Regions from separate parts of the Sphingomonas sp. Ant20 genome, predicted to be linked through region 1. Evidence: riboswitches for the same ligand, from Rfam matches in the RefSeq annotation. Region 1 holds a riboswitch; the other holds the start of a gene.
What was found. A riboswitch is a leader RNA that binds a small molecule or an ion and turns the genes downstream of it on or off. The one in region 1 is predicted to bind cobalamin.
Positions count from the first base shown of each region.

Region 2: linked by a shared signal. The riboswitch ahead of NI18_RS00830 (TonB-dependent receptor) and the one ahead of cobW (cobalamin biosynthesis protein CobW) in region 1 are both predicted to bind cobalamin.

Region 1 is NZ_JRVI01000128.1:27-3,051, forward strand. It holds partial or broken gene cobN (cobaltochelatase subunit CobN) at 1-420, opposite strand, end outside; gene cobW (cobalamin biosynthesis protein CobW) at 426-1,475, opposite strand; cobalamin riboswitch at 1,612-1,829, opposite strand; gene NI18_RS14845 (HoxN/HupN/NixA family nickel/cobalt transporter) at 1,989-2,978, opposite strand.
Region 2 is NZ_JRVI01000003.1:17,977-26,718, reverse strand. It holds gene NI18_RS00860 (FAD-dependent oxidoreductase) at 1-912, opposite strand, end outside; gene NI18_RS00855 (glycoside hydrolase family 127 protein) at 1,011-3,323, opposite strand; gene NI18_RS00850 (hypothetical protein) at 3,465-3,674, opposite strand; gene NI18_RS00845 (ankyrin repeat domain-containing protein) at 3,770-4,339, opposite strand; gene NI18_RS00840 (catalase) at 4,413-5,783, opposite strand; gene NI18_RS26130 (hypothetical protein) at 5,783-6,112, opposite strand; cobalamin riboswitch at 6,331-6,571, shown strand; gene NI18_RS00830 (TonB-dependent receptor) at 6,820-8,742, shown strand, end outside.

The sequences.
Region 1 (3,025 bases):
CACCGGCACCGTCGACGCCGCATCGAGCCGTGCGTCGATCCGCCCGTCGGCCGGCAGCACCGCCAGCGCGATCCCCCGCGCCCGCGCCAGTACCTCGACCTGCTGCAACCCATAGGACCAGTAGGACCGCCCGCCGATCAGCCGGATCACGATCCCCTTCGCCCCCGTGCCTGCGCCACCGTCCAGCGTCCGCTCGACATAGGTATCGACCGACAGCGGATGCGCGAGCGCGGACAGGTTGGCGAGCCTGAGCGACGGCAGCGGGCTTCCACTCGCCGCCGCACGCCGCCACCCGGCCGCGAACGCGCCGAGATCCCCGTCCGAAAAGGACAGGACGACGAGGTCCGCCGGGCTCTGCGCCAGGTCCTGCGGGACCGCGCTTTCCTCCAGCCCGTGGCTTTCGCGGAAGACGACGTGCATCGCCCTCAGCCCTGAAGCGCGGCCCGGATCCTTGCAGGGTCGATCCGGTCATGCTCGGCGATCACCACCAGCCGCGTCTGCCGCGCCTCGTCGGCGCGCCACGGCCGATCATATTGCGTCCGCACCCGCGCCCCGACCGCCTGCACCAGCAGCCGCATCGGCTTGCCCGTCACCGCGGCATAGCCCTTCACGCGCAGGATGTCGGCGTCGCGCGCCAGCGTCTCGATCCGCGCGGCGAGCGCCGCCGGCTCCGCGATCTCGCCAAGCTCGACGATCATGCTGTCGAAATCGTCATGCTCGTGATCGTCCGCGCCATCATGGTGCGACGGCCGCGCCGCGATGTCATCCTCCGCCGCCGCGTTCAGCCCGAGCACGACGCGCGGATCGATCACCCCGTCGGTCAGCGCGATCACCGGCAACGCACGCGCGGACTCCGCCGCGATCACCGCGCGCGCCGCAGCCACACCCGCCTCGCCCGCCAGATCCGCCTTGGTCAGCAGCACCAGATCGGCACAGGCGAGCTGGTCCTCGAACACCTCGGCAAGCGGCGTCTCGTGATCCACGCTCGGATCCGCGCGCCGCTGCGCCTCGATCGCGGCGAGGTCGGGCGCGAACCGTCCCGCGGCGACCGCTTCCGCATCGGCCAGAGCGATCACCCCGTCGACCGTGATCCGCGACCGGATCGCGGGCCAATCGAACGCCTTGAGCAACGGCTTGGGCAAAGCGAGCCCCGACGTCTCGATCAGGATGTGGTCGGGCCGCGGGTCAAGCGCGAGCAAAGTTTCGACGGTCGGGATGAAATCGTCCGCGACGGTGCAGCAGATACAGCCATTGGCGAGCTCGACGACATTCTCGGCCGGGCAATCGGGGATCGCGCAGCCCTTCAATATGTCGCCGTCGATACCGAGCGTGCCAAATTCGTTGACGATCACCGCGAGCCGCCGGCCACCGGCGTTGCGGATCAGGTGGCTGATCAGCGTGGTCTTGCCCGCGCCGAGGAACCCGGTGACGATGGTAACGGGAATCTTGGCCAGGGTCGGCTGGGGGTCGGTCATGCGATACTCTCCGGGCGTCGGAACGACAGCCACGGACGGACGCACGCCCGCAGCCACACGCGCGCACGACCTGACGGCCGCACGCGTTCGTCGCTCAGACGGAGTACCGTGCCGCGACCATCCCCTGGATCAAGGCAAGAGCGACCATGACGCTGGCAGGTCTCCTGGCTCGCGGGTCGAAGCTCGATGCACGCCTTCCCAGGTCTCGTGACCCAGTGGCTGCCCCCGCATCGGGGGCCTGTGCGTCTCGCTCACCGCTTACAGTTGCAGGGACAGCCGCGGCATTGGGAGGCAAAGCTCCCGCACCGCATTCCCATTCAAGCCCCGAAGGGCACCGGCGCGATCTGGTCAGGTTCGGTAGAACCAAACCTCGAGGTTGGGTTTAGAGGAGTTTGGCGACTGTGCCAATGCACCTGACCTCCGTCATCCTGACGAAAGTCAGGACCCAGAGCCACGCGTAATGCGCTGCCTGGCCCTGGGTCCCGGGTCGAGCCCAGGATGAGACGCAGCTCGTTACCCCCGAACCACCTCGATCTCGTCGAACCGCTTCCACCGGTAGATCGCAAAACTCAGCACCCAGCATGCCACGAACAGCGCGATGATCGCAAAGCCCAGCCCGTTGAAATTCTCGCCCAGCGCCGAAGCGACGTCCCACACGCCCCCGCTGAGGCCCAGCTTCGACGCCAGCAGCGCGAGCGTTTCGATCCCGCCGATCGCGATCGCGACGATCGCCGAGATCAGCGTGATCGTGATGTTGTAATAGAGCTTGCGGATCGGCTTCACGAACGCCCATTCATACGCGCCGAGCATCACCACCCCGTCGGCACTGTCGACCAGTGCCATGCCCGTCGCGAACAGCACGGGCAGCACCAGCACCGTACCGATCGACAACCCGTCCGCCGCCTGGCTTGCAGACAGGCCGAGGATCGCGACTTCGGTCGCGGTGTCGAACCCCAGCCCGAACAGGAACCCGAGCGGCGCCATGTGCCAGCTGCGCGTGACCAGCCGGAACATCGGCCGGAACAGCCGTGCGAGCAGCCCGCGATTGCCAAGCAGCAGGTCGAGATCCTCCTCGACATAGCGCCCGCCGCCGCGGACATGGCCAAAGGTCCGCCACACCGATCGCAGGATGATCAGGTTCATCGCCGCAATCGTGAACAGGAACAGCGCGGATATCAGCGTCGCGATCACCCCGCCCGCCTGCTTGAACGCCTCGAACTGCGCCAGCGCACTCGCGGTCAGCGCGATGGCGACCGCGGCGATCAGGACGATCCCCGAATGGCCGACCGCGAACCAGAAGCCGACCCCAATCGGCCGCTGCCCGTCCTGCATCAGCTTGCGCGTCACATTGTCGATCGCCGCTATATGATCCGCGTCGACCGCATGGCGCAGGCCCAGCCCCCAGGCGAGCATCGCGGTACCCAGCATCAGCGGCTGCGCCTGGAACAGCGCGAACGCCCATCCCCAAGCGGCGATATTGGCCGCCACCAGCATCGCGAACATCCAGCCGATCCGGTGTCGCGTCGAACGACCGGCGGTCCGCCCGGTCA
Region 2 (8,742 bases), on a different contig from region 1:
CTCGGCAAGGCGTCGGCCGGATAGCCAGCCGCTCTCGATCCGCGGCGCCAGCAGCCAGTCGCCCGCCGCCCCGATCCCCTCGCCCGCATTCCAAAGGCAGCCGGACTCGCCCGCCGCGGCGCGGGCATAGCGCCAACGATGACCGACACGGACGATCGGCACGGGCAGCGCGTCGGCACACTGCGCGGCGAGCGCCGCCTGCAGCTGATCGACCACCGTCTCCGCCGCGTCTTCCAGATGATCGCGGGACCAGTCTGGCGTCGCCTGGACGACCCAGGCCTCCGGACCATCGCGTCCGGGTTTCGCGCTGTTGCGCGCGGCCCAGCCGATGATGCCGCGATCCTTCAGCACATCGTCGGGAATCGATAGCGGCGTCTCGAACGCGAACATCGCCGTCCAGCACGGCGCAGACCGGCTGTCCGTCGCGACGCGCGCCATCGCCGCGTCATGCGGTGCGAGGAGCGCCGCCGCCTGTTCCGCAGGGATCGCGACGACGACGCTGTCGAACAGCGCCGCGTCGCCGGGATCGAGCTGCCACCCCGCGGCCGTCTTGCGCAGCGCGGTGACCTGGGTGTTCCAGCGCACGTCCGTCTGCGCCGCAAGATGCCCGACGATCGCGTTCATCCCCGGCGTCCCGACCCAGGCATCGGGCCCCGCCGCGGGCCAGCGCGCGACGACGCCCGCCGCCGCCCAGCCCTGCATCGCCGCCACGAAATCCGGGTCGCGCATCGTCAGATATTGCGCGCCATGGTCGAACGCGATCATGCCGCCGGGCGTCTCGATCCGCCGCGTCGCCATCCGACCACCCGCCCCGCGTCCCTTGTCGAACAGTGTCACCTCGCAGCCGTCCTGCTGGAGTCGCAGCGCACAGCTCAGGCCCGCAATTCCTGCACCAATGATCGCAACCTTCATGACGTCTCCGATCGACGATCCGCGGGACGGCGCGATACCGCTCCCGGGCCTAACCGACCAGCCTGAAATCCCCCGGGGCCTATCGACCGGCGTATCGGTCAGATCGTCTCGGATCGCATCGTCCGCACCGTATAGACCTCGACCCCCTGCCATGTGTCGGACTCGAAGCGGACGCGGATTTTCGACTTGCCGCGCGTGGTTTCGGGCGGCAGCGTATAGGTCCGGACGTTGCGGGCGGCGGTGACGTCACCCGTGAGCCGCTCGCGCGCCAACGGCATACCGTCGACCGAGATCCGAAAATCCTTGTTGCGCTGTCCGCCGCCATATTCGACCTGCAGCGTCAGCGGCCCCGGCGCGACCGCCAGGTCGAATTCGAAATATCCGATGTTCACGTTGCGGCTACGGTCGGCGACATGCGACACCGCCGCAGAGTTGCCGCTGTCGGCGAACGCGTGGTCGACCTCGGGCTGCTGCTCGCCCAGTCGGATGACATCGACCGTCCGCGCGGCCAGCGCCGCCCGCTCCTGCGACGCACGCGCCCAGGCGAGCTGCGCAGTCGGCCACTCGGCGGTGCCGAACCGGCGGAAATAGACCGCGGTGCGGTTGTCATGCTGCGCAAAAAACGGTCGCAGCGTCAGGTCGCCCGGCTTGCCCTGCCCGCCCAGTCGATACCGGTGCAACCCGCCTGCCGCCGCCAGCACAGGTTCCGCCCGGTCGGTGACGAGCGCGGGGTCCGGCCCGTCGGACCGACGGTCCCCCGCGCCCATATCGGCCGCAAGGACCAGCGGGCCGCTGAGGAACGCGATCAGCCTGGGATCGTCGGGCATCGATTCGACGCGCACCGGCATGGGCAGCGACAAGGCAATCTGATCGCCCGCCTTCAGCCCGGTCAGCAGCAGATACGCGCCGTCGCGCACGCCGGCCGTTCTGCCGTTCACCTGCAACAGCGGCGCTGCGCACCAGCCGGGCACGCGGAGCGCCAGCGTCCGCGGCGCTGTCCTGACGGCGATCCGCACCGTGTCGCCGAGCGGGAATTGCGTATCGATGTCGAGCTTCGCCTCGGGGGCATCCAGCGTGGAGGCATAATAGAGGTTGATCGCAACCGCATCGCCGCGCTTCCAGTAGATGCTCTCGCCGTGCTTCGAATGGCTCTCCATGCCCGACCCGACACAGCACCAGAAATCCTCGGTCGGGCTCGAATGCACACGCCCCATGCCCGGCGCCAGCGCGGTGAAATAGGTGAACATCCCCGTGTCGGGGTGCTGCTGGCTCATGATGTGGTTGAGATGCGCGCGCTCGTAAAAGTCGAAATAGCGCGCATCGCCGGTCCAGCCATAGAGATGCCGGGTCAGGCGCAGCATGTTGTAGCTGTTGCACGCCTCGCACGTCTGCTGGTCGAGCCGCTGGGCAAGCTTGCGCGGCTCGCCGAAATGCTCGTGGTCCGAATTCCCGCCGATGACATAGCTGTGGTCGCGCGTCACGATCGTCCAGAACGACCGGGCGACCCTGGCATGATCGGTATCGCCGGTCAGCTCATGCAGCCGCGCCTCCCCCACGATCTTCGGGATCTGGGTGTTGGCGTGATGCCCCGCGAGGTCGTCGCGCGCGTCCCTGAGCGGGTCGACGATCGCGTGATGCCGCAGCCGTTCGGCCAGCGTCAGCCAGCGGCGATTGCCGGTTCGCGTGTACAGCTCGGCATAGGATTCGGTCAGCCCGCCATGTTCGGTCCGCAGGATGTCCTGCACCTGGACGTCGTTCAGTCCTTCCAGGATCGTGCCGAGATAGGTCCCAAGCCTGATCGCCACGGCCAGACCCTCTGCAAGCCCGGCATGCCGGTGCGCGTCGAGCACGCCCGCCATGACCTTGTGATAGGTGTACAGCGGCACCCATCCTTCGTTCAGGCTGAACCCGGTCGACCGGATCTCCCGCTTGCGCAGTTCCTCGTACACGACCTTGCCATCGACGGTCTTGCCGTCGCGCTCGACGGTCGTCCCGCCGGCATAGCCATCGCCCTGCTTCCGCTGGATCGCCTTGAGTTCGGCGACGATATAGGCCGCGCGGTCACGGAATTGCTGGTCCCCCGTCTGCGCATAGATCAGGGACAGTGCGCTGAGATAATGACCGAGCGAATGCCCGGCGATCCCGCGTGACTCCCATCCGCCATAGACTTCGCCCTTGGTCGGCAACCCTGCCCCGGCATGGAAATTGTGCAGCAGACGGTTCGCATCGAGCGACAGCAGATAGCGCTGGTTCGCCTGCACCGACGTCAGAAAGATCGACGGCCGCAACCGCACCTGCGACAGCGGAAACGGGGTCGCCGCCGAGGGTGCACCCGCCGCCGCCAGGGCGAATGGCGGCACCGCCCCCAGCGCAATCCCTGCGCCTAGCGCACCGCGACGCGTCCAACCCATGTCACTCTCCCAGCCACGTCTTCAGACACAGGCTATCGGCTTCACTTGTCGGAGTAAATCCCGGGACTGACATGAGCTTCCGGTGTGATCGCGACCACCACTGCGCCGTGATCCAGACCCGGCCCCACCTACGCGAGGGTCTCAGTCGCGCGGCGCGCGAGCGATCACCGCCTGCGCGGCCCGGAGGCGGGCCTTCCAGATCTTCACCGACGGATGCCCGGCCGCGAGGCCGGCGAGCCGCCCCTCGATCTGGACGGCCTCGTGCTTGGCTGCGTCGAGCTCGGCGGCTGTCGGCGCAGGCTGGATATTGGCGCGCGCGTGTGCGCCGGTGCGTCCCTTGCTCTTGGTCATGGCCAAAGCGATGGCCCCGGATGCCGCGCCGCGTCAATGCGGAACGGTAGCGACACGGCCCGCTGTGGCGCGCGCAACACCCGAGCAAGGTCGCGTCAGCCCTTGACGCGTTCCGCCATCGCGGCGTTGCCCTGCCCGGCCGCGACCGAACCTGCCGATCGTCCCGCCGCGTCCTCGATCGTCCGGTCCGCACCCGCCGCCAGCAACAGGTCGACCTGTGCCCGGCGATTGAAGAGCGATGCCATCATCAGCGCGGTCTGCCCGGCATGATTGCGCGCGTTTACGTCGCACCCTGCCTTCAGCAGCCGCGCCGCGATCGCATCCTCGCCCTTGAACGCGACACCCATCTGCGCGCTGTTGCCCTGGTCGCGATCCGGACGGCAGGCGTCGGCGCCCTTGCCGATCAGCGCGTCGACCGTGGCAAGCTGTCCGTTATACGCCGCCAGGATCACGGGCGTGAAACCGCGCTCGTCATAGGCATTGATGTCGGCGCCGGCCTTGAGCAGCGGATCGATCATGTCCGTGCGGCCGAGCCGCGCCGCCTCGAACAGCAGCTGCTGGCGACGCTCGGGTGATGGCAAGGCCGCGACCGCAGGGGGCGTGCGTCGCTCGGTCGCAGCGGCCTGTGGACCGGCTGCGGCGAGCAGCGCGGCAAGATAAGTCAGCATCGTCGGTCTCGATTCCTTGAAGTCTGCCACGGCAGGAGGCGCGCGCCATGCCGCGCCTCCTGCCCCGGGATCAGCGGGCGCCCTGGCCCGGGTTGGCGGCGCGATAGTCCGCCACCGCGCGCGACACGTCGGCGATCGGCACGTTCACCGCGGTTGCCAGGCGCGTGCCGAAGTCCTTGTCGGCCTGGTAAAAGTAGCTGACCATGATCGTCTTCGTCCGCGCCGACGTCACGACATTGAGATCACCCGCCAGGTTGGTGACCAGATCCGCCTTGTCCTGCGGCTTCAGCGCCCGGTAGAATTCGCCCGCCTGGGCGAAGTTGTTGGTCTTGGCGATCGGCTTCGCATCGACGGTCGCGTCGATGCCATAGGGCGCGGCGCGGAAGCGGGCATCGGTCGACTTTGCCGCGGTCGCCGCCGGGAAATAATTCACGTCGGACGCGCGGTTGGCGTGGTCGAGCTGGCCGTCCTGGTAATTGTTGACGACGCTCGCGAGCGGACGATTGACCGGCAACTGCATCGCATTGGCGCCGATGCGATAGCGCTGCGTGTCCGAATAGGAAAACAGCCGCCCCTGCAGCATCCGGTCCGGCGACGCCTCGATCCCCGGCACGAGGTTGGCCGGTGCGAACGCCGACTGCTCGGTATAGTCGAAGAAGTTGGTCGGCACCTTGTTGAGCGTCATCTCGCCGATCTTGCGGAACGGTACGCCCAGCCATTCCTTGGTGTCGTCGAACGGATTATAGTCGAGCTTGGCGAACGCCGACGCCGACATCGTCTGCACCATCAGGTCCCAGACGGGGAAGTTGCCCTTGCCGATCTCGCCATAAAGATCGTCGGTCAGGTAGTTCCAGGTCGCGGTCGCGACCTGCGCGCCGTTCAGGTTGCGCACGCCCTGGCGGCTGATCCAGCGGAACTTGGCGAACACCGTTTCGCCCTTGGCATTCACGAGCTTGAAGGCATGGACGCCGTTGCCGTCCATCGTCCGGTAGGATGCCGGCGTACCAAGGTTCGAATAGACATGCGCGAGCATGTTGGTCGCCTCGGGCGTGGCCGAGAAGAAGTCGAAGAAGCGATTGGGGTCCTGCTTGTTCGTCAGCGGCGAGGGCTTGAGCGCGTGGATCATGTCCGGGAACTGGATCGCGTCGCGGATGAAGAAGATCGGCAGGTTGTTGCCGACCAGATCCCAATTGCCCTGATCGGTGTAGAATTTGGTCGCAAAGCCGCGCGGATCCCGCATGCCCTCGGGGCTGCCCGAGGGGTGGATCACGGTCGAGAAGCGGACGAACACCGGCGTCTGCTTGCCGGGCATGAACAGCGATGCACCGGTGATGCTCGAAATGTCCGCGGTCGCGGTGAACACGCCGTGGGCACCGGTTCCGCGGGCATGGACGACGCGCTCGGGCACGCGCTCCCGGTCGAAGCGTGCGAGCTTCTCGATCAGCGTCGTGTCCTCAAGCAGGACGGGGCCAAGGTCGCCCGCCGCCTCGAGTGGCGGTTCTCGCCGATCGGCGCGCCATTGTCGCGGGTCATCTGCGGTGCGGCGACACTCGCTGAATCACCCTTGGCTTCGACGGTGCCGGCAACCCCGGCCTGCGCCAGCGCGGGCTTGCCGGCGCTGGACGGGGCCGCCGCGGTCGTCATGCGGGTTTCCGCCTGCGTCTCGGCCGGCGCCACCGTCTGCGCGGCGACTGGCTGAATCATGGCACCAGCCGATGTCGCAGCCAGCAGCATCGCCGTCACGGCCTGACGGCTCTTCACGTTCTTCATCTCTATCCCTTAATCCTGCATGCCATCAGCGTGGCATCCCCGCACAGAGCGTGCGGCACCGCCGCCTCCTGATCGAGGACGCGCATCGCGCCAAACGGAGCTTCTGGATCACAGCAATCGAGCAGGACGATCGAGCCGCCATCGCGCCGCTCGCCGGACGATTGCCGAACGATCCTGACCGGGATAGACCGGCGCCGCTGACCTGTTCGATCCGAGCAGGGCGGCATGATCGCGTCGGTGCCCCGAAAGGGCTTAATAGGGAACGCGGTGAGGGTGGTTCGCCACCTGAAGCCGAGGCTGTCCCTGCAACTGTAAGCGGCGAGCGCGATGCATTTCGCTTCTTCCTGCAAAGGAAGGAGCAGCCACTGGGCCAGACGTTTCGTCATGAGGGCCTGGGAAGGCCGTGCATCGTGTGATGACCCGTGAGCCAGGAGACCTGCCGGCGTCTGGTCGCTCTTGCCTGGCCCAGGGGGTGGCCGCGGCACGGTACTCCGTCGAGCGACGACGTGTGCGGTGGGGACCGCACGGGCATGCGTGCCGGTCGCAATCGCGTCCGGCTGGCGCGGATGTCGGCCGTTCGCGGGAGGTCCCTGCCGGGTTCGCCAGACGCCCGGGGGATTACCGTAATGCCGTTCCTATTGTCTCGCCTCGCGCTCGCGGGGGCTATTCTGTCGCCTGTCTTCGCAGCACAAGTCCACGCCCAGTCCGTGCCGGATCCCGATACCAAGGACATCCTGATCGTCGGACAGCATGCCCAGGACACGCTCACCACGCCGAATGCGACCGGCAGCCGCCTGGGGCTCACGCCGCTCGAGACCCCCGCGACGATCTCGGTCATCGATGGCGCCACGATCCGCGCGCGCGGCGACCTGTCGGTGATCGACGCGACGAGCCGCGCACCGGGCATCAGCAACGCCGGAAACCCCGGCAATGGCGGCACCGCGCTCGCCGCGCGCGGCTTCAGCGGCCAGGGATCCGTGCTTCAGCTGATCGACGGTATAAGGCTGTTCCCGGCTGCCGGCACGATAACCTTTCCGACCGATCCGTGGATGGTCGAGCGGATCGACATCCTGAGCGGCCCGGCCTCGGTGCTCTACGGCCAGGGCGCGCTGGGCGGCGCGGTAAATGTCCTGATGCGCAAACCCGATACGCAGCGGACGCATGTGGAGGGGGAGATCGGCTATGGCTCGCAGGACAGCTTCCATCTCGCGGCGGGCGCAGGGGGGCCGATCACCGAGCGCCTCTCCTACCGCATCGACGGCAGCTATCGCCGATCGGACGGCTATGTCGATCGCGGCCAGTCGCGCAGCCATGCCGTGTCGGGCACGCTGCGCTGGGCACCGACCGACACGCTCGTCGTCACCGCGCGGGACGATTATGGCGACCAGAAGCCGATGCGCTATTTCGGTACGCCGCTGATCGACGGTCGGCTCGACGACCGCATCCGGGAGCGCAACTACAACACACGCGACGGCGTCATCCGCTACCGGGACAACCGCACCAGCCTGCAGGTCGACTGGACGCCGAGCGATGTGGTCACCGTCAGCAACCAGGCCTATCGCCTCAGCTCCAAACGCTCCTGGCTCAATCTCGAAACCTATTGCTGGGTCGCCGCAGACGGGGTCTGCGCCAACGGCAGTGGCAACACCGGCACACCCGGTGGCATCCTGCGTACCGACATGACCGGCATCGTCCATGATCAGACGCAGTGGGGCGACCAGGGCAGCGTGACGTTCAGGACGGGCATCGCCGATGGCGTCGGCAACGACTTGGTCATGGGCTTCGATGTCAACCTTATCAAACTGACATATTCCCACAATTTCGGGTCTGACCCGCAGGTTTCGGAGGTCGATCCCTTCGCGTTCGATCCCGGTCTGATCATCGACACGCAAGGCATCGCACCGCGCTATCGCACGCGCACGACCGAATATGCGGTCTTCGCCGAGGACCGGCTGAAGCTCGGAACGCACGTCTCGATCGTCGGTGGCGTCCGCTTCGAGCGCGACACGATCCGCCGCTGGTCGATCGACTATCCGGGCGGCACCGGCACCGAGACGTTCGTGCTCGCCAAGCAACTGCACAATCTGACCTGGCGGGTCGGGAGCGTCTATCAACCGATCACGACGGTGTCGCTCTATGCGCAATATGCCACCGGCGTGGACCCGCTGGGGACGCTGACGACCTATTCGACCGGGCAGGTGCAGTTCAGCAACGCGGTTGGCGACCAGGTCGAGGTTGGCGCCAAGGCGGTGTTCCTCGACGGTCGCGGCACCGCCACCCTCGCCGCCTACCGCATCGTCAAGAAGCGCCTGCTGGCGCAGCTGACCCCGACGAGCCCGGTCGAGCAGGTAGGCCAGCGATCGGCCAGGGGTATCGAGGCCGCGGTATCGCTCGATCTGCCTTACGGTGTCGGGATCGATGCGAACGGCAGCATACTCGACGCGACGTTCGACGACTTCGTCTCCGGCGACACGCGCTTTGACGGCAATACCCCGCCGGACGTGCCCGAGACGCTCGCCAATCTCTGGCTGCGCTGGAACGCAACGCGTGCGCTCCAGGCGCGCGCCGGGCTGCGCTACGTCGGGCGCCGCTATTCGGACAACGCCAACAGCTTTCGCGTCCCCAGCTAC